One region of the Kitasatospora sp. NPDC007106 genome, then DNA from elsewhere that is predicted to be linked to it. Evidence: riboswitches for the same ligand, from Rfam matches in the RefSeq annotation. Region 1 holds a riboswitch; the other holds the start of a gene.
What was found. A riboswitch is a leader RNA that binds a small molecule or an ion and turns the genes downstream of it on or off. The one in region 1 is predicted to bind glycine.
Positions count from the first base shown of each region.

Region 2: it holds a riboswitch for glycine, as region 1 does, so the genes downstream of both, ABZ641_RS33355 (glycine dehydrogenase (aminomethyl-transferring)) here and gcvT (glycine cleavage system aminomethyltransferase GcvT) in region 1, are expected to answer to the same signal.

Region 1 is NZ_JBEYFP010000015.1:16,124-33,720, reverse strand. Features, by position in the region: gene glgX (glycogen debranching protein GlgX) at 1-464, opposite strand, end outside; gene ABZ641_RS03485 (Ig-like domain-containing protein) at 708-1,916, shown strand; gene ABZ641_RS03480 (Ig-like domain-containing protein) at 2,114-3,409, shown strand; gene ABZ641_RS03475 (Ig-like domain-containing protein) at 3,594-4,796, shown strand; gene ABZ641_RS03470 (ATP-binding protein) at 4,890-5,438, shown strand; gene ABZ641_RS03465 (L-serine ammonia-lyase) at 5,727-7,109, opposite strand; gene glyA (serine hydroxymethyltransferase) at 7,319-8,587, opposite strand; gene gcvH (glycine cleavage system protein GcvH) at 8,665-9,039, opposite strand; gene gcvT (glycine cleavage system aminomethyltransferase GcvT) at 9,153-10,271, opposite strand; glycine riboswitch at 10,458-10,560, opposite strand; gene ABZ641_RS03445 (enhanced serine sensitivity protein SseB) at 10,677-11,468, shown strand; gene ABZ641_RS03440 (enhanced serine sensitivity protein SseB C-terminal domain-containing protein) at 11,658-12,545, shown strand; gene ABZ641_RS03435 (ABC transporter permease) at 13,135-14,121, shown strand; gene ABZ641_RS03430 (ABC transporter substrate-binding protein) at 14,220-15,986, shown strand; gene ABZ641_RS03425 (ABC transporter permease) at 16,104-17,102, shown strand; gene ABZ641_RS03420 (ABC transporter ATP-binding protein) at 17,099-17,597, shown strand, end outside.
Region 2 is NZ_JBEYFP010000863.1:19-2,340, forward strand. Features, by position in the region: partial or broken gene ABZ641_RS33350 (PRC-barrel domain-containing protein) at 263-604, opposite strand; glycine riboswitch at 871-974, shown strand; partial or broken gene ABZ641_RS33355 (glycine dehydrogenase (aminomethyl-transferring)) at 1,198-2,322, shown strand, end outside.

The DNA.
Region 1 (17,597 bases):
CAGCCGCGCACCGCGCTGCAGGTCGCGTCGTGGCTGGTGTAGTCGCCGTCGATCGCCCGGGCGTACGGGTCGAGCAGCAGCTTGGCCGGGTTCCAGCGGGCGCCCGTCCACGGGTCCCAGCGGCCGTGCACCCGGTAGCCGTAGCGGGTGCCGGGCAGCACGCCGGGCAGGTAGCCGTGCCAGGTCTGGAAGGTCTGCTCGGTCAGCCGGTGCCGGGTCTCGGTGCCGTCCTCGGCGAACAGGCACAGGTCGACGGCCTCGGCGCCGGCCGCCCAGAGCGCGAAGTTGGTGCCGCAGCCGCCGTCCGGGGCGGTGCGGAAGCGGGCGCCGAGCGGCTGCCAGCTGCCCGGCCACGGGTCTGCGGGCGGCGCCGGCTGCGCGTCGGCGGCGCGTTCGGGCGCGGCCGCGGGTGGGCGGCCGGTCTCCCGGCGCGTGCTCCGTGCCAGCTCCTGCCACGCCGTCATCGCCGCACCCTCCCTGCGCGGGGGTCCCGTACCCGCCCTCCAGTTGTTCCCTGATCCCGTGCAGGTGTCACGTGGCCGATCGTGTTGTGACGCTGGGTGAACGGGGCGGCGTCCGCCGGGTGGCGCGCCGGCTCGTGTCCGGCGCCCCGCGGCCTCGTTTGACCGGGTGCCGGGCGCCCTGGGCGCGACGGCGCGCGGCCGACCGGAAGCGCGGCGGGAAGCGGCGGACCTGGAGGGACGAACATGCTCGCGGTGGCACGGCGCTGGGCGGTGGCGGCGGCTGCGCTCCTCGCACTGCCGGCCGGCTGCACCGGCGGACCGGCCGGGGGCGGGGACGGCGGCCCGGCGGGCGGCCGTCCGCCGATCTCCCGCGCGGTGGTCACCGCGCTGCCGGCGGACGGCGCCCAGGAGGTCCACTCCGACGCCGAGGTGTCCGTCACCGTCGCCGAGGGCCGGCTGCTGTCGGTGCGGCTGGCCGACGACCGCGGGGTGGCGGTGCCCGGCCGCACCGCCCCGGACGGCTCCCGCTGGACCCCGGAGGAGCCGCTCGCCCCGGCCACCCCGTACACCGTCGACGCCCTCGCCCAGGACGCGGACGGGCTGCGCGCCGCCCACCACTCCGCCTTCGTGACGGCCGGTCCGGCGCACACCGTGGCCGCCCTCGTCACTCCGGAGGACGGGGCGCTGGTCGGGGTGGGGATGCCCGTCTCGCTGCGGTTCACCCGTCCGGTCGCGGACCGGCCGGCGGCGGAGCGGGCCGTCGAGGTGGCCGCCGACCCGCCGGTGCCGCTGGCCGCGCACTGGTTCGGCAACCGCCGCCTGGACGTCCGGCCGCAGTCCTACTGGGCGCCGGGCACCCGGGTGACCGTCACCCTGCGGCTGAAGGACGTGGAGCTGGCGCCCGGTGAGTTCGGCACCCAGGCCAAGGAGGTGGCGTTCACCGTCGGCCGGGCCCGGGTGTCCACCGTCGACCTGGCGGGCAGCACGCTGACGGTGCGCGAGGACGGGGTGCCGGTGCGCACCCTGAAGATCACCGCCGGCGGCCCGCAGCACCCCACCTACCGGGGCGTCATGGTGGTCTCGGAGAAGTTCGAGGAGACCCGGATGAACGCCCGGACGGTCGGCCTCGGCGACGAGTACGACATCAAGGACGTCCCGCACGCGATGCGGCTGACCGACTCCGGCACCTTCGTGCACGGCAACTACTGGGCCGAGGAGGAGGTGTTCGGCGCCGCCAACACCAGCCACGGCTGCATCGGGATCGCCGATCGGCAGGGCGGTGACGCCGACTCGCCGGCCGGCTGGTTCTTCGAGCACACCCTGGTCGGCGACGTGCTGGAGGTGCGCGGCGACACCGGCGCGGTCGTCCAGCCGTCCAACGGCCTGAACGGCTGGAACCTGCCCTGGGCGGCCTGGCTGCAGGGCAGCGCGCTGGGTTCCGCACCGCGCTGACCTGCACCCGGCGATTCACCGAACCGGCACCCCCCACCTGCGGAAGATTCACTCATCCGGGGCAGTTATCCTGGCGTGCCGCGCGGGCCGGGGGCTCTTCCCCGTCGGCGGCGCGCGGAAGAAGTCCGACCCCCGGTGAAACCGACCCGGGCGCGGATGCGTGTATCCAGCGTGGGTACCGGGAGGGGAGCAACCGAGTGAAGCCGGTTCAGGCGGCCGAGGCCGCGATAGTCAGAGGTGCGGCCGCGACGGGCCGCACCGGTCGTACCGCACGCACCGCGGCCGTCGCGCTGGCGATGGGCGGCGTGCTGCTGTTCACCGCCGCCTGCAACGACGGCGGTTCGGGCGGATCCGGCGGTTCGGCTGCCGCGGGCGCCTCCGGCGGTGCGAGCGGCGCGGCCGGCTCGTCCGGCGGCTCCACCACGCAGGCCGCCCCCAAGGCGTCCGCCGCGGTGCTCACCGTCAGCGCCAAGGACGGCGCCACCGACGTCCAGCCGGGCGGCTTCACCGTGACGGTCGCGAGCGGCAAGCTCACCTCCGTCGAGCTGAAGGACAAGAACGACAAGGCGGTCGCCGGCACCATCGCCGCCGACGGCCTCAGCTGGAAGCCGAGCGCGCCGCTCGCGGTCGGCATGGCCTACACCGTCAACGCGCAGGCCAAGGACGACGCCGGCCTGCCCGCCGCGATCTCCTCCGGCTTCACCACGCTGTCCCCGGCGAAGAAGGTCGCGACCAACGACAACATCGCCGACAACGGCACCTACGGCGTCGGCATGATCGTCTCGGTGGCGTTCAGCAAGCCGGTCAAGAACAAGGACGCCGTCCTCAAGGGCATCACCGTCGAGGCCAGCGACGGCACCGTCGTGAAGGGCCACTGGTTCGGCTCGCAGCGCCTGGACATCCGCCCGGCGGAGTACTGGAAGCCCGGCACCAAGGTGACGGTCAAGTACCGGCTGAAGAGCGTCGAGGTCTCCCCGGGCGTCTACGGCGACGTGGACCGCGACGAGCCGTTCACCATCGGCCGCTACCAGGTCAGCACCGTCGACGCCGCCAAGCACGTGATGACGGTGGCGAGCGGCGGCGGCGCCACCAAGAGCATCCCGATCACCGCGGGCAACGACCAGAACCCGTCCTGGAACGGCACGATGGTCATCTCCGGCAAGGAGAAGGTGACCCGGATGAACTCGGCCACCGTGGCCAACGTCAAGGGCGACGAGTACGACGTCCCGGACGTGCCGCACGCGATGCGTCTCACCACCACGGGCACCTACGTGCACGGCAACTACTGGGGCAACGCCTTCGGCAAGTCCAACGCCAGCCACGGCTGCATCGGCCTGAAGGACGTCAAGGGCGGCAGCGAGTCCTCCTCGGCCGGCACCTTCTTCAACAGCTCGCTGGTCGGCGACGTGGTGAAGATCGTCAACTCCAAGGGCCGCACGGTCTCCCCGGACAACGGCCTCAGCGGCTGGACGCTCCCCTGGAGCAACTGGTAGGCCGCACGCCTCCGGACACCCGGTGACCCCGCCGACGGCCCGGCCGCTCCCCGTGAGCGGCCGGGCCGTTGCGGGTTCGTGACCGGATCGTCGCGCTGCGGGCTGCAACTCCGGCCCCGCCCGGAGCGTGTATTCGGTGGGTGCCGCGACGGGGAGTGCGCGGCGGGGACGGAGGGGGACCGGCATGGGGTCCGTGCGCAGAGGTCTGACGGCGGGTCTGCTCGGGGGAGCACTGGTGCTGGCGGCGGCGGCCTGCGGGCCGTCCGGGTCGCCGGGGGGCGCGGCCTCCGCCGCGGGGACGACGGCCGCCCGGCCGCGGCCCACCGTCCCGGCGGCGGTGGTGACCGTCGAGCCGAAGAACGGCGCCACCGACGTCAAGCCGTCCGGGGCGCTGAAGGTCACCGCGACCGGCGGGAAGCTGACCTCCGTCAAGGTGACCGGCGAGGACGGCCGGGAGGTGCCCGGCACGCTCGCCGCGGACGGCCTCGGCTGGACGCCCGCCGCCGCACTCGCCGTCTCCGCGCGGTACCGGGTGACGGCGCGGGCCACCGACCCGAACGGGCTGGTGACCACCGCCGAGAGCGCCTTCAGCACGCTGACCCCGGCCCGGCGGACCGGCTCCTACAGCAACCTGGACGACGGGCAGACGTACGGCGTCGGCATGATCGTGTCGCTGCGCTTCCGCAAGGCGGTGCAGAACCGCGCCGAGGTGGAGCGCGCGGTGGTCTTCGAGACCTCCGACGGCACCGCGGTGAAGCCGCACTGGTTCGGCGACGACCGGGTGGACTTCCGCCCGGCGGAGTACTGGAAGCCCGGCACCAAGGTGACGGTGAAGTACCGGCTGAAGAGCGCCGAGCTCGCCCCCGGCGTCTACGGGGACAAGGACGGCGAGGAGCACTTCACCGTCGGCCGCTCCCGGGTGAGCACGGCGGACGTCGCCACCCACCGGATGGCCGTGGTGGAGAACGGGCAGACGGTGGACACCGTGAAGTTCACCGCCGGCAAGGCCGGGTTCGACAGCTTCAACGGCACCATGGTCATCGAGGAGATGGCCCGCAAGACGCGGATGTCCTCCAACGGCGTCAGCGGCATCCGGGCCGGCGACGAGTACGACCTCGACGACGTGCCGCACGCCATGCGGCTCACCGACACCGGCACCTACGTGCACGGCAACTCCTGGGCGATCGGCTCGATGGGCCGCTCCAACGCCAGCCACGGCTGCATCGGCATCGCCGACACCCGCTACGGCAGCGACGGCACCGACGCCGGCCGCTTCTACAACGCGTCAATGATCGGCGACGTCGTCACCGTGGTGAATTCCGACGGCCCGCGGGTGTCCGGCGAGAACGGCCTGAGCGGGTGGAACGTGCCCTGGACTGCCTGGTAGGCCCGTCCGGCGTGCCGCTGTCATATGTCCCCCGCCGTGATCGTTTGCTCATTGTCCGTACGCACCCGCATGCGTTCCGCAATGATGGGCGCCATGGCGGGATGGCGTGAGGCGGACCAGGCGTCGAATCGGGTGCTCGGCACGGCCGGTGACGACGCGTCGGCCGGCCGCGGCCTCGCGCTGGCGGCCCTGGAGCGGCTGACCGCGGACGAGCTGGAGCAGGCCGCCTTCGAGCTGCTGCGCGACCCGGCGGCCGAGGAGGAGGTGCGGCTGCCCTCCCGCCCCGAGTCGGCCGGGATCGCCCGCCGCCTGGTCGTCGCCGTGCTCGGCGCCTGGGAGCTGGTGCAGCAGCTGGACGTCGGCGAGTTACTGGTCGGCGAGCTGGTCGCCAACGCCGTGCGGCACGCCGGGGGGCGTACCGTCGGCCTGAAGATGGCACGCCGGCCGGGCTGGGTGCGGATCGAGGTCCGGGACTCCTCGCGGGCGCTGCCCTGCCTGATCGTGGCGGCCGAGCGCGGCGGGGCGGAGAACGGCCACGGGCTGGTGCTGGTCGACGCGGTGTCGGACCGCTGGGGCGCGGACCTGCTGCCGCGCGGCAAGTCCGTCTGGTGCGAGCTGAGGGTGCGCGAGCGCGCCGCCTGACGCGGCGGGCCCGGGTGCCCGGACATGAGCAGGGCCCCCGTTCCGCTCGGTGTGCGGTGTCGGGGGCCCGTGCGCGTCACCGCGCGGCCAAGGGGGTGCGCGCCGCGCGGTGGGAACGGCCGAACCGGGTCGGTGGAGGCCGTGGAATGCCTCCACTGTCGCATGCCAGGACTGGTCTGGACAAATCGATCCAAAGGTGCATACCCCTCGCAACCTTCGAAGACTTACCAAACCCGAATGAACGGCCCATGAATGCCTGCCGTCAGGCCGGGCTTCCGCCCGGCCCGGTCAGCACTCGATGACGTTCACGGCGAGGCCGCCGCGCGAGGTCTCCTTGTACTTGATCTTCATGTCGGCGCCGGTCTCCTTCATGGTCTTGATCGCCTTGTCGAGGGAGACGTGGTGCCGGCCGTCGCCGCGCAGCGCCATCCGCGCCGCCGTGACGGCCTTCACCGAGGCCATGCCGTTCCGCTCGATGCAGGGGATCTGCACCAGGCCGCCGACCGGGTCGCAGGTCAGGCCGAGGTTGTGCTCGATGCCGATCTCCGCGGCGTTCTCGACCTGCTCGGGGCTGCCGCCGAGCACCTCGGCGAGGCCGCCGGCCGCCATCGAGCAGGCCGAGCCGACCTCGCCCTGGCAGCCGACCTCGGCGCCGGAGATCGAGGCGTTCTCCTTGAAGAGCATGCCGATCGCGCCGGCCGCCAGCAGGAAGCGCACGATGCCCTCGTCGTCGGCGCCGGGCACGAAGTTCAGGTAGTAGTGCAGCACGGCCGGGACGATGCCCGCGGCACCGTTGGTCGGCGCGGTGACCACCCGGCGGCCGGAGGCGTTCTCCTCGTTCACCGCCATCGCGTAGAGGGTCACCCACTCCATCGCGTTGGCCGGGCCGATGCCCTCGGCGCGCAGCGCCCGGGCGGCCGAGGCGGCCCGGCGGCGGACCTTCAGCCCGCCCGGCAGGATGCCCTCGCGACCGAGCCCGGCCGCGACGCACTCCTGCATGACGTGCCAGATCTCCAGCAGCCCGGCCCGGATCTCGGCCTCGCTGCGCCAGGCCTTCTCGTTCTCCAGCATCAGGCCGGAGATCGACAGGCCGGTCTCGCGGGTGAGCCGCAGCAGCTCCTCGCCGGTGCGGAAGGGGTAGCGCAGCGCGGTGTCGTCCGGCTTGACCCGGTCGGCGCCTATCGCGTCCTCGTCGACGACGAAGCCGCCGCCGACCGAGTAGTAGGTCTTCTCCAGGACGGGCGCACCGGCCTCGTCGTACGCGGCCAGGGTCATGCCGTTGGCGTGGTACGGCAGCGAGCGGCGGCGGTGCAGCACCAGCTGGGTCGCCGGGTCGAAGGCGATCTCGTGCTGGACGTCCTTGTCCTGGGCGAGCAGCCGCAGCCGCTTGTCGCGCTGGATGCGCTCGACGTCGAGGTCGGCCTGGTCGACGTCGACGGTGCGCGGGGAGTTGCCCTCCAGGCCCAGCAGGACGGCCTTGGGGGTGCCGTGGCCGTGGCCGGTGGCGCCGAGCGAGCCGAAGAGCTCGGCCCGGACGGAGGCGGTGCTCTCCAGCAGCCCCTCCGAGTGCAGGCGGCGGGCGAACATCCGGGCCGCCCGCATCGGGCCCACGGTGTGGGAACTGGACGGCCCGATGCCGACGGAGAAGAGGTCGAAGACGCTGATGGCCACGGGGGGACGTCCTTGTCTGGTCTCGTGGAAGGACTTGCTGGGTGACACGGAAGGGGGCACCGCGCGCACTGTCCAGTGTGCGCGGTGCCCCGGAATTCCTGGTGTCCGGCCGGGGTGAGGCCGGTCACCGGGGGACGAACCGCCGAGACCGGCCGGCGATCGGGGGCGTCGCGCTCCGATCGCCGATCGGTCCTACCGCGGGGTGCGGATCACAGCTCGGGGTAGAGCGGGTACTTCGCGGCGAGCGCGGTCACCCGGGCCTTGAGCGCGGTGGCCTTGGCCTCGTCGAAGCCGGGCAGCAGGGTCTCGGCGATGACGTCGGCGACCTCGCGGAAGTCCTCCGCGCCGAAGCCGCGGGTGGCCAGCGCCGGGGTGCCGATGCGCAGGCCGGAGGTGACCATCGGCGGGCGGGGGTCGTTCGGCACCGCGTTGCGGTTCACGGTGATGCCGACCTCGTGCAGGCGGTCCTCGGCGTCCTGGCCGTTGAGCTCGCTGTTGCGCAGGTCGACCAGGACGAGGTGCACGTCGGTGCCGCCGGAGAGCACCGAGACGCCGGCGTCCACGGTGTCCTGGCGCAGCAGGCGCTCGGCCAGGATCTTCGCGCCCTCCAGGGTGCGGCGCTGGCGGTCCTTGAACTCCTCCGAGGCGGCGACCTTGAAGGCCACGGCCTTGGCGGCGATCACGTGCTCCAGCGGGCCGCCCTGCTGGCCGGGGAAGACCGCGGAGTTGATCTTCTTGGCCCACTGCTCCTTGCAGAGGATGACGCCGCCGCGCGGGCCGCCCAGCGTCTTGTGGGTGGTGGTGGTGACCACGTCCGCGTACGGCACGGGCGAGGGGTGCAGGCCCGCGGCGACCAGGCCGGCGAAGTGCGCCATGTCGACCATGAGCAGCGCGCCGACCTCGTCCGCGATGCGGCGGAACTCGGCGAAGTCCAGCTGGCGCGGGTAGGCGGACCAGCCGGCGATGATCAGCTTGGGCTGGTGCTCCTTGGCGAGGCGCTCGACCTCGGCCATGTCCACCTGGCCGGTCTTCTCGTCGACGTGGTACGCGGCCACGTTGTAGAGCTTGCCGGAGAAGTTGATCTTCATGCCGTGGGTGAGGTGGCCGCCGTGCGCCAGGCTCAGGCCCAGGATGGTGTCGCCCGGCTGGATCAGCGCGAACATCGCGGCGGCGTTCGCCTGCGCACCGGAGTGCGGCTGGACGTTGGCGTGCTCCGCCCCGAACAGCGCCTTCACCCGGTCGATGGCGATCTGCTCGGCGACGTCGACGTGCTCGCAGCCGCCGTAGTAGCGCTTGCCGGGGTAGCCCTCGGCGTACTTGTTGGTCAGGACCGAACCCTGGGCCTCCATGACCGCCACCGGGGCGAAGTTCTCGGAGGCGATCATTTCGAGGGTGGTCTGCTGGCGGTGCAGCTCGGCGTCGACCGCGGCCGCGATCTCCGGGTCGAGCGCGTGCAGGGACTGGTTCAGAACCGTCATGAGGTGGGGTCTCCCCGTGGAGCGAAGGGCTGGAGCGGGGCGGCCGCCGCACTGCGGCCGCCCCGTTGGGCGGGCGGTCAGCCGCCGATGAACGCGGTGTACGCCTCGGCGTCGAGCAGCTCGTCGGTCGCCTCGACGCGGACCTTGAACAGCCAGCCATCCTCGAACGGGGAGCTGTTCACCAGGGCGTTGTCGTCGAGGACGGCCTGGTTGACCTCCACGACCTCGCCGGTGACGGGCGAGAACAGGTCGCTGACCGACTTGGTGGACTCGAGCTCGCCACAGGTCTCACCGGCGGTGACGCTGTCACCGACCTCCGGGAGCTGGACGTAGACGATGTCGCCGAGGGCGTCGGCCGCGTGCGCGGTGATGCCGATCGTCGACACCCCGTCCACGGCGGCGGTCAGCCACTCGTGCTCCTTGGTGTACTGCAGGTGCGTGGGGTTGCTCATGGCGTCATTCTCCAGGATCGCAAGAGGGAGGGGCGTGGCCGTCCGCTGAGCGGACCGCCCCGGGCAGGACGGTTCAGGACGGTTCAGGGCGGTGCTGGGAGCGGCGGGGGCGCTCAGCGGGCGCGCTTGTAGAACGGCAGCGCCACGACCTCGACCGGCTCGGCCTTGCCGCGCACGTCGACCGCGACGGCGGTGCCGGGCGCGGCGTGCGCCGCGTCCACGTAGGCGATGGCGATCGGCTTGCCGAGGGTGGGGGAGGGCGCGCCCGAGGTGATCCGGCCGATCGGGTTGCCGTCGGCGTCGACCACCGCGTACTCGGCGCGCGGCACCCGCTTGCCCTCGGAGACCAGGCCGACCAGCTTGCGCGGCGGCGCGGACTCGGCCTCGACGGCCGCCTGCTCCAGGGCCTTGCGCCCGACGAAGGCGCCCTCGTTGGTGGTCTTGTCGAAGCGCACCACGCGGCCGAGGCCGGCGTCGAACGGGGTCAGGTCGGTGGACAGCTCGTGGCCGTACAGCGGCATGCCCGCCTCCAGGCGCAGCGTGTCGCGGCAGGACAGGCCGCACGGCACCAGGCCCTTGTCGGCACCGGCCGCGGTCAGCGCCGACCACAGGTGCTCGGCGTCGGCCGGGGCGCAGAAGACCTCGAAACCGTCCTCGCCGGTGTAGCCCGTACGGGCGAGCCAGACCTGCTTGCCGGCGACGGTCGCGGGCAGCAGCGCGTAGTACTTCAGGCCGGGCAGGTCGGCGTCGGTCAGCGAGGCGAGGATGTCGTTCGCCTCCGGGCCCTGGACGGCGATCAGCGCGTAGGCGTCGCGGTCGTCGCGGACGACGGCGTCGAAGCCCTCGGCGCGCTCGGTCAGCGCGTCCAGCACCACCTGGGCGTTGGAGGCGTTCGCGACCACCATGTACTCGTCCTCCGCGGTGCGGTAGACGATCAGGTCGTCGAGGATGCCGCCGTCCTCGCGGCAGATCATGGTGTAGCGGGCGCGCAGCACGCCCAGCGCCGAGATGAAGCCGACCAGCGCGTGGTCCAGCATCTCGCCGGCCTGCGGGCCGGAGACGGTGATCTCGCCCATGTGCGAGAGGTCGAACAGACCGGCCTTCGTGCGGACGGCGAGGTGCTCCTCGCGCTCGCTGCCGTAGCGCAGCGGCATGTCCCAGCCGGCGAAGTCGGTCATGGTGGCACCGAGCGAACGGTGCAGCGCGTCGAGCGCGGTGAGGCGGAGGGACATGACGGCAGGACTCCTTGGCTGCTCTGCGGGCACACGGGCGACCCTCCCGCCCGGAAACGGGCAGGACGGCGGATGGAGTCTCCCCGTCTGTCGTCAACAACCTGAGAGCTTCACCGCCACCTCAAGGATGGCGGCTTGCACCGTGGGTGGGCGCACGGCGCGGCCGTGTCCACTTTCCAGATGTGCCTCGCCCGTGCGGTATGGGTGCCTGAGAGATTCCGGGGAGGACTTGCTCCTTCGGCGCCGGCCTCGCCCCTGGGGGCGTTCCGGACTCTCCCGCGCGGGTTCGAGCGGCCAGTATGAACTTGGAGGGTCGAGCGCGCTCATCATGGCATGCCGCCGGGCCTGATGGGAGAGGGGGCGGCCCGCTAGGCTCTGTGCAGGGGACGAGCGAAGGGGCCGTACATGGGGTATCCGGCGGGCGAGGCACAGGCGTGGGCCGCACCCGGCACGGCGCCGGAGGGCGGCACCTGGCCGTCCAACGAACTGGAGCAGGTGCTCACCGCCGCGCTCGGCGACCCCGGCGCCACGCCCCGGGTGATCGAGGTGCTCGCCCGCAGCCAGGTGTGGATCCCGCTGCCGGCCGGCGCCGACCCGCAGGGCACCTCGCTGGACCTGCCGACCATCGAACTCGCCGGTACCCCCTACGTGCCGGTGTTCTCCTCGCAGGAGCAGTTCCTGCAGCACGCCCCGGGCATGGCGTTCGCGATCGCACCGGTGTGGGAGTTCGCCCGCGGGCTGCCGCTCGGCATCGGCATCGCCGTCAACCCGGAGGCGCCGGTGGGCATCCCGGTGCCGCCGGAGGGCGTCGGCGAGCTGCGCCGCGGACCGCAGGGCGGCCGCACCGCCGGCGAGGCCGTCGAGGGCGCCTCGGTGGCGCTGCGCGAGCCCGAGCCGCACCAGGAGCCGTACGCCTTCCTCGCCGCGGCCACCTCCGAACTGTCCCGGCTGCCCGGCGTGCTGACGGCCCGTCGGGCGCTCGCCCGGGTGGAGGCGGACGCCCCGCAGCTGTACGTCGGGATCCAGCTCGACCCGGCCGGTCCGGCCGATCCGGTGCAGGTCAACGAGGCGCTCGGCCGCGCGCTCGGAACCGCGCCGCCGCCGTGGGGCGTCCACCTGGTGCTGCTGGACATGGCCGACGACCCCGTCGTCGAGTGGCTGCTGACCTGCGTGGCGCCCTTCTACGTCCGGGCGTGACCGCCGGTCCGGCCGGCCCGGGCGCCTGCCGGCGGGACACCGGCGCCGCCCGGGGGTATCACGAGGGGGTATGCGGCATGACGCCTGTCGGCCGCGCGCAATAGGGTGCTGCCCGGCAGTGGGCACGAGCGGCGGAAGACGGAACAAGACGGGGCACGGCGACGTGAGCGAGCGGAGCGAGGCGGGCGCATGAGCGCGGCAGCGGCAGGCGGCGGGCCGGGCCCGTGGGGCCAGGCACCCGTGGCACCGCCCGGCGGTGACCCGGGCGCCATCGAGCGCGCCCTCGGCGCGGTCGTCCCGGAACGCTACGACGCGTACGAGAACCTGCTGCGGGCGCTCGCCCAGGGGCAGGTCTGGATGCTGCTCTGGCACGGCACGCCCGGCAGCCCGGACGCCCAGTACGGGAACATGGACATCGGCGGGCACGGCTACGCCCCCGCCGTCACCTCGGCCGAGCAGCTCGCCGCCAGCGGCTGGGCCCGCGCCCACGAGGTGATCTCCGGCCAGGAGATCGCCGCCGCGCTCTTCCGCACCCGCTGGGGCCTGTGGCTGAACCCGCACGCCCCGGGCGGCGGCGTCGGCGTCCCCTGGGCCGACCTGAGACGCGTCGCGATCGGCCTGGACCGGCTGCCGGCCGGTCCGCTGCGGATCTCCGAGCCGCGGCTGAACGCGCCGCAGTTCTACGGTCTGCTGGAGCAGCAGGCCGTGCAGACCCGTCCGCTGCGCTCGCTGCGCCAGGCGTGGGTGCAGCCCGCTCTGGGCGAGGCGTACCTGGCCGTCGGCCTGGACCTGTACGACAACTCTCCGCCGTCGGTGGAGGCCGCCCGCGCCCTGGTGCAGCGGGCCGCGCAGCTCGCCCCGGAGGGGCTGGCGGTGTCGACGGTCGCGATGGCGGACGAGTTCGACCCGGTCGCGATGTGGATGCGGGCGAACGCCCGCCCGTTCTTCGACCGCGACACCCAGTTCGGGCACCCGCAGGGCGCGGCCCCCTACCCGCCCTACGGTTACTCTCCGCAATCGGCGCCGGGTCCGCAGCCGTGGCCCCAGCAGCCGTGGCCGGGCTACCCCGGCCGCTGATCCTTCGCCTTTCCCTCCCCTTTACCCGCCCTTGTGGCGACCGTCCGCCAGTGGCGGGTCATGCCCAGGTGGTGGCGGTTTCCCGCCGTTGGCGGGCTTCCGTCAGTACCCGTCTTGACAGGCTTGTTTCAGCCGTGTGAAGAGGTGTATTCGCGGTCACAACGGGCTGCATGCCGACAGATCACAGTTAGGCATCCTTCGGTTGCCCCCTCTGGCGGAACCTCTCCCCGATGACAGAGAGTGCTGCCCACGGCCAGTGCGCGAGCCGATCCCCACAAAGGTGATCGCGCCCTGGCGACGCCGAACCGCGCGATGTGCATGCCGCGCACTCCGGCACCACGCAGGACCCGCAGTACCCCCGCAAACGCCGTGATCCGCCGCCCCGGCCCCGTGCCCGGACGGCAGGCTCCGGCACCCCGAAAACGAACTCTGCACCGCCGCACCGGCGTACGGAACCACCGCACCGCTCTGCACCGCACCTGTCGCGAACTCCGGACCGCACCGGGGTCCGGGCCCTGATCGGGCCCGGGTCGCCCCGCCGGACCGGGCCGTGGGCCGGCCACCGTCGGCGAGGGGAACGAACTGACTCATGACCACACCCACCGAGACCACCGGCTCTGCCCGGCCCGAGGCCGCAACTGCCGCCCCGGCCAAGCGCATCCAGGGCCGCTCTCCGGGCCGGATCGCCTGGGACCGGCTGAAGCGTGACAAGGTCGCCCTCGCGGGCGGCACCGTGGTGCTCCTGCTGATCCTCGCCGCGATCTTCGCGCCGGTGCTGACGGCGCTGTTCGGCCACCCGGTCGACGAGCCCCACCCGGACCAGATCAACCCGGACCTCGGCCTCCCCAGGGGCGCGTTCGGCGGCATGAGCGGCGACTTCCTGCTCGGCGTCGACCCGACGTTCGGCCGCGACGTCTTCAGCCGGATCCTCTACGGCGCCCAGATCTCGCTCACCGTGGCCTTCCTCGCGGCCGGCGTCTCCGTCCTGATCGGCGTCGTGCTCGGCGCCGCGGCCGGCTACTTCGGCGGCTGGGTCGACGCGGCGATCAGCCGGGTGATGGACGTGCTGCTGGCCTTCCCGCAGCTGCTGTTCTCCATCGCGCTCGTCTCGGTCATGCCGAACTCGCTGCTCGGCCTCGGCGGCACCGCCCTGCGCATGGGCATCCTGGTCCTGGTCATCGGCTTCTTCGGCTGGCCGTACATCGGCCGCATCGTCCGCGGCCAGGCACTGTCGCTGCGCGAGCGGGAGTTCGTGGACGCCGCCCGCAGCCTCGGCGCCGGCAGCATCCACATCCTCTTCCGCGAGCTGCTGCCGAACCTGGTCGCCCCGATCCTCGTCTACACGACGCTGATCATCCCCACCAACATCCTCAGCGAGGCGGCGCTCAGCTTCCTGGGTGCCGGCGTCAAGCCGCCGACGCCCTCCTGGGGACAGATGCTCTCCGAGGCGACCCGGATCTACCAGGCCGACCCGACCTACATGGTCGTCCCCGGTCTCGCGATCTTCGTCACGGTGCTCGCGTTCAACCTCTTCGGCGACGGCCTCCGGGACGCGCTCGACCCCAAGGGCAACTAGCCCTCCCTCTCCCCCCACATACCAGGCAGGTCCCTCTCAGCCTGCCCACCCCCGGCGGACCGTTCGTGCCCGCACATCACCAGGAGGACTCCGTACCCATGAAGCGCAACAGGACACTTGCCGCAGCTTCCCTCGTGGCTGCGCTCGCCCTGACCACCGCGGCCTGCGGCGGCACCAAGGGCGGTGGCACGAGCGACAGCGCGAGCAAGGGCTCGGCCGGCTTCAACGCCGCGGTTGACAAGGTGCTGAACCCCTCCGACAAGAAGGGCGGCACGCTCAACCTCTGGACGAGCACCGACGTCGACTCGCTCGACCCGGGCCGTGCCTACTACGCCTCGGTGTGGAACTTCGAGCGCTACTACGCCCGCACCCTCCTGGCCTACGACGCCAAGCCGGGCAAGGAAGGCCTCAAGCTCGTCCCGGACCTGGCGGCGAACCAGCCGGCCGTGTCCTCCGACGGCAAGACCTACACCTTCCACCTGAAGCAGGGTCTGAAGTTCGAGGACGGCTCGCCGATCACCTCGAAGGACATCAAGTACGGCATCGAGCGCATCTTCGCGCAGGACGTCGTCTCCGGCGGCCCGACCTACCTGATCCAGTCCCTGGACCAGGGCCAGAACTACAAGGGCCCCTACACCGACACCGACCCCAACAAGCTGGGTCTGAAGTCGGTCGAGACCCCGACCGACACCACCATCGTCTTCAAGCTGGCGAAGGCGGACTCGTCCTTCCCGTACCTGCTCGCGATGGGCTCCGCCGCCCCCGTCCCGCAGAAGCTGGACACCGGCGCGAAGTACGGCGACAAGCCGGTCTCCTCCGGCCCCTACAAGTTCGCCAAGGTCGAGCCGGGCAAGGGCTACGAGCTGGTCCGCAACGAGAACTGGGACCCGGCCTCCGACCCGTTCCGCAAGGCGCTGCCGGACACCGTCAAGCTGACCGTCACCTCGAACGCCGACGACATGGACGCCCGCCTGCTGGCCGGCTCCGTCGACATCGACTTCGGCCAGACCGGTCTCTCCCAGGCCGCCCAGGTCAAGGTCCTGCAGGACGAGAAGCTGAAGGCCAACACGGACGACCCGTACAACGGCTTCATCCGCTTCATCGCGCTGAACCAGAAGGTCGCCCCCTTCGACAACATCCACTGCCGCAAGGCCGTGCTGTACGCGGCCGACCCCACCGCGCTGCAGACCGCCCGCGGCGGTTCGGTCGCCGGTTCCACCTACGGCAACATGCTGCCCCCGAACATCCTCGGCTCGGACGAGTACGACCCGTTCGGCCTGACCGACGGCAAGGCGGACCTGGAGAAGGCCAAGGCCGAGCTCAAGGAGTGCGGCAAGGCCGACGGCTTCACCACCACGATCGCCGTCCGCGGCAACAAGGCCAAGGAGGTCAACTCGGCCGTCGCGCTGCAGACCGCCCTCAAGGCCATCAACGTGACGGTGAACGTCGACCAGTACGACGGCAAGCTGCTCGCCTCCGTCGCCGGTGCGCCGGACGTCGTCCACCAGAAGGGCTACGGCCTGATCGTCGCCGGCTGGGGTGCCGACTACCCGAACGGCGCCGGCTACATGCAGCCCCTGATGGACAGCCGCTTCATCACCAAGAACGGCAACAGCAACTACCCCGAGACCTCTGACCCGGCGATCGACAAGCTCTTCGACGACGCCGCCGCCCAGACGGACCCGGCCAAGGCTGCCGACCTCTACAAGCAGATCAACCACAAGGTCGTCGACACCGCGGTGTGGCTGCCCATCGTGGCCGACAAGGCGCTCAACTACCGCAACCCGCGCCTGACCAACGTCTTCATCACCGACGCGTTCGGCGAGGTCGACTTCCAGGCCCTGGGCGTCTCCGACGGCAAGTGACCTGCCCCGCCCGCAATCGTAGTTCGCACAGCTAGTCCGAAGGGCAGGTGAAGGCTCCGCCCGGGTCGGCCGGCGTCCCCACAGGGACGCGGCCGGCCCGGGGCGGGGCCGACCGCAGTGCTCGTATATCTCATCCGACGGCTCGTCAATGTCGTCGCCATGCTGCTGGTGGTCTCCGCGGTCACCTTCGGCATCTTCTTCATGGTGCCGAAACTGACCGGGACCGACCCCGCGCTGCTCTACGTCGGCAAGATCGCCGACAAGGTGGCCGTCGAGGGTATCCGACACAAGATGGGCCTCGACAAGTCCATCGTCGAGCAGTACTTCCTGTTCCTGAAGGGCCTGTTCGTCGGGCGCGACTACAGCACCGGCGTGGACATCACCCACTGCTCCGCGCCGTGCTTCGGTTACTCCTTCAAGACCGAGCAGGAGGTGTGGCCCGTCCTGCTGGACCGACTGGGCGTCACCGCCTCGCTCGCCGCCGGCGCGGCCACCCTGTGGCTCGTGTTCGGCACCGCGACCGGCGTCGTCTCCGCGCTGCGCCGCCGCACCCTGCTGGACCGCTTCACCATGACGACCGCCCTGGCCGGCGTCTCGCTGCCGATCTACTTCACCGGCATGCTCGCCAGCGCGATCTTCGTCTACCAGCTCGGCTGGTTCCCGCACGACTACGTGAACCTGGGCGACGACCCGGTCGCGTGGTTCCAGAACCTGGTGCTGCCGTGGGTCACCCTGGCGTTCCTCTACGCCGCGACCTACGCCCGCCTCACCCGCGCCACCCTGCTCGAGGTGCTCGGCGAGGACTACATCCGCACCGCCCGGGCCAAGGGCCTCGGCGAGCGGACGGTCATCGGCAAGCACGCCATGCGCTCCACCCTCACCCCGATCCTCACCGTCTTCGGCATGGACCTGGGCGCCCTGATCGGCGGCGCGGTGCTCACCGAGTCGACCTTCAACTTCCGTGGTCTGGGTTACGAGGCGGTCTCCGCGGTCAGCTCCAGCGACCTCCCGGTGATCATGGGTGTCACGCTCTTCGCCGGCTTCTTCATCATCATCGCCAACCTGCTGGTTGACGTGCTGTACGCCGTTGTCGATCCTCGGGTGAGGCTGGCATGAGCAAGACCCTGAACACCACCAAGCCCTCCGCCTTCCTCTCGGTGCGCGACCTGCGGGTGCACTTCCCCACCGAGGACGGACTGGTCAAGTCGGTCGACGGCCTCACCTTCGACCTGGAGAAGGGCAAGACGCTCGGCATCGTCGGCGAGTCCGGCTCCGGGAAGTCCGTCACCTCGCTGTCGATCATGGGCCTGCACCGCACCGGCACCAAGCGCGGCGCCCCGCGGATCACCGGCGAGGTCTGGCTGGACGGCGAGGAGCTCGTCGCCGCCGACCCCGAGCGGGTCCGCAAGCTCCGCGGCCAGAAGATGGCGATGATCTTCCAGGACCCGCTGACCGCGATGCACCCGTACTACACGGTCGGCGCGCAGATCGTCGAGGGCTACCGGGCCCACCACCCGGGCGCCACCAAGAAGCAGGCGCGCACCCGCGCGATCGAGATGCTCGACCGGGTCGGCATCCCGCAGCCGGACAAGCGGGTGGACGCCTACCCGC
Region 2 (2,322 bases), on a different contig from region 1:
TCGGAGCGGCAGCAGGGCGGACGGTGCCGCCGGCCGGCACCACCGGGAGCTGCATGGTGTTCTCCGAGCTGTCCTGCCGGGAGCCGGCCGGTCCGGAGCCCTCCTGCCGGGGCCCGTCGTGGCGCGTGCCGCCGTGCTGCCCGTCGGCGTGGTCCGTCCGGCCGTGGCCGTTCACCGCCGGGCGGCCGTTCGCCGCGGACTGCTCGGGCGCCGCGTGCGCGACCGCGCCGAACTCGGTGTCACCGGGGCGCTCGGCGGGCGCCGGGCCCGCCTCCGCGCCCGGCCGGCCGTTGGAGGTGTCCAGCCCGTAGTAGCGGTAGAGCTGCAACTCCTGGGCGGGTGACAGGTGCTGGCCCACGCCGAAGTCCGGGGAGTCCTTCACCAACGACTTGTCGTACGGGACCTTGAGCTCCTCGCCCGAGAACTCGCTGGTGGTCAGCGGGACGAAGGCGTCCCGGCCGAAGATCCCGGTGCGGACGGCGGCCCACTCGGGCTCGCCGGTCGCGTCGTCGAGATACACCTCGTCGACCGTGCCGATCTTCTCACCGTTCCGGTCGACCGCCTTGTGCCCGATCAGGTCTCGCGGATCGATATCGGTCTGCACGCTGTCCTCCAGTGCCTACTGCTCCTGTGTCTCCGTGGACGTCGGGACGGCTGGAGGAGCTGGCCAGACGCCATCTACACAGAACGCCATGGACCGGTCACCGGCGAGCCGGGGGCGGCCGTCCGGGCCGGTGATCGGCCGTCCGGGGGACGGGCACGGCCCGCGGGCCCGCAGACGGGGCCCTCGGACCGGCCCCCGGCGGTGGGACGCCGGTCACAGCACCCGCCATTCCCGGCGGTCCCGCTGGTACCCTGGGCGGCGACCGCCGAGCCCGCGCGGGAGAGTCCCCGACCCCGCTGAGCTGGGGAAGGGGCGCCGAAGGAGCAACTCCTCCCCGGAATCTCTCAGGCACCCGTACCGCGTGGGCCAGGTCACTCTGGAAAGCAGGGCAGGACCGCCGGCACAGGAGCCGTCGGCACCACCCTCACCGACGGTGCAAGCCGACGAGATGCCCTCGGGCGTCAAGACGGCGAAGCTCTCAGGTACCGATGACAGAGGGGGAGGCCTGACGGGTTCGTACGTCTCCGGCTCCCCACGGCGGCCGACCGGCGTGCGTACCCCCGCCGGTCCGTGACCAGGAGGCCTCGACCCCCATGAACGCCCAGCCGAACCTCACCGAGCTCGAGCAGGCCAGCCCCTTCGAGACCCGCCACATCGGCCCCGACGCCGCCGCCCAGGAGAAGATGCTCGCCCAGGTGGGCTTCGCGTCCCTGGACGAGCTGGCCGACGCGGCCGTTCCCGAGGCCATCCGCAGCCTGACCGCGCTGGACCTGCCCGCCGGCCGCAGCGAGGCCCAGGTCCTCGCCGAGCTGCGCGAGCTGGCCGACCGCAACCGGGTCGCCACCTCCATGATCGGCCTCGGCTACTACGGCACCTTCACCCCGCCGGTGATCCTGCGCAACGTCCTCGAGAACCCGGCCTGGTACACCGCCTACACCCCGTACCAGCCGGAGATCTCGCAGGGCCGCCTCGAGGCGCTGCTGAACTTCCAGACCCTGGTCTCCGACCTCACCGGCCTCGCCACCTCCGGCTCCTCGCTGCTCGACGAGGGCACCGCCGCCGCCGAGGCAATGGCGCTGGCCCGCCGCGTCACCAAGGTCAAGGGCGGCGTCTTCCTGATCGACGCCGACACCCTGCCGCAGACCGTCGCCGTCATCGAGACCCGCGCCGAGCCGACCGGCGTCGAGGTCGTCGTCGCCGACCTGTCCGAGGGCATCCCGGCCGAGATCGCCGAGCGCGGCGTCTTCGGCGTGCTGCTCCAGTACCCGGGTGCCGCCGGCGCCGTCCGCGACCTCACCCCGGTCATCGAGCAGGCCCACGGCCTCGGCGCGGTCGTCGCCGTCGCCGCCGACCTGCTCGCCCTCACCCTGCTCAAGTCCCCGGGCTCGATGGGCGCCGACATCGCCTGCGGCACCTCGCAGCGCTTCGGCGTGCCGATGGGCTTCGGCGGCCCGCACGCCGGCTACCTCGCCGTCCGCGCCGAGTTCGCCCGCAACCTGCCCGGCCGCCTGGTCGGCGTCTCCGTCGACTCCGACGGCAACCGCGCCTACCGCCTGGCCCTGCAGACCCGCGAGCAGCACATCCGCCGCGAGAAGGCCACCAGCAACATCTGCACCGCCCAGGTGCTGCTCGCCGTGATGGCCTCGATGTACGCCGTTTACCACGGCCCCGACGGCCTCGCGGACATCGCCCGCCGCACCCACCGCTACGCCGCCGCG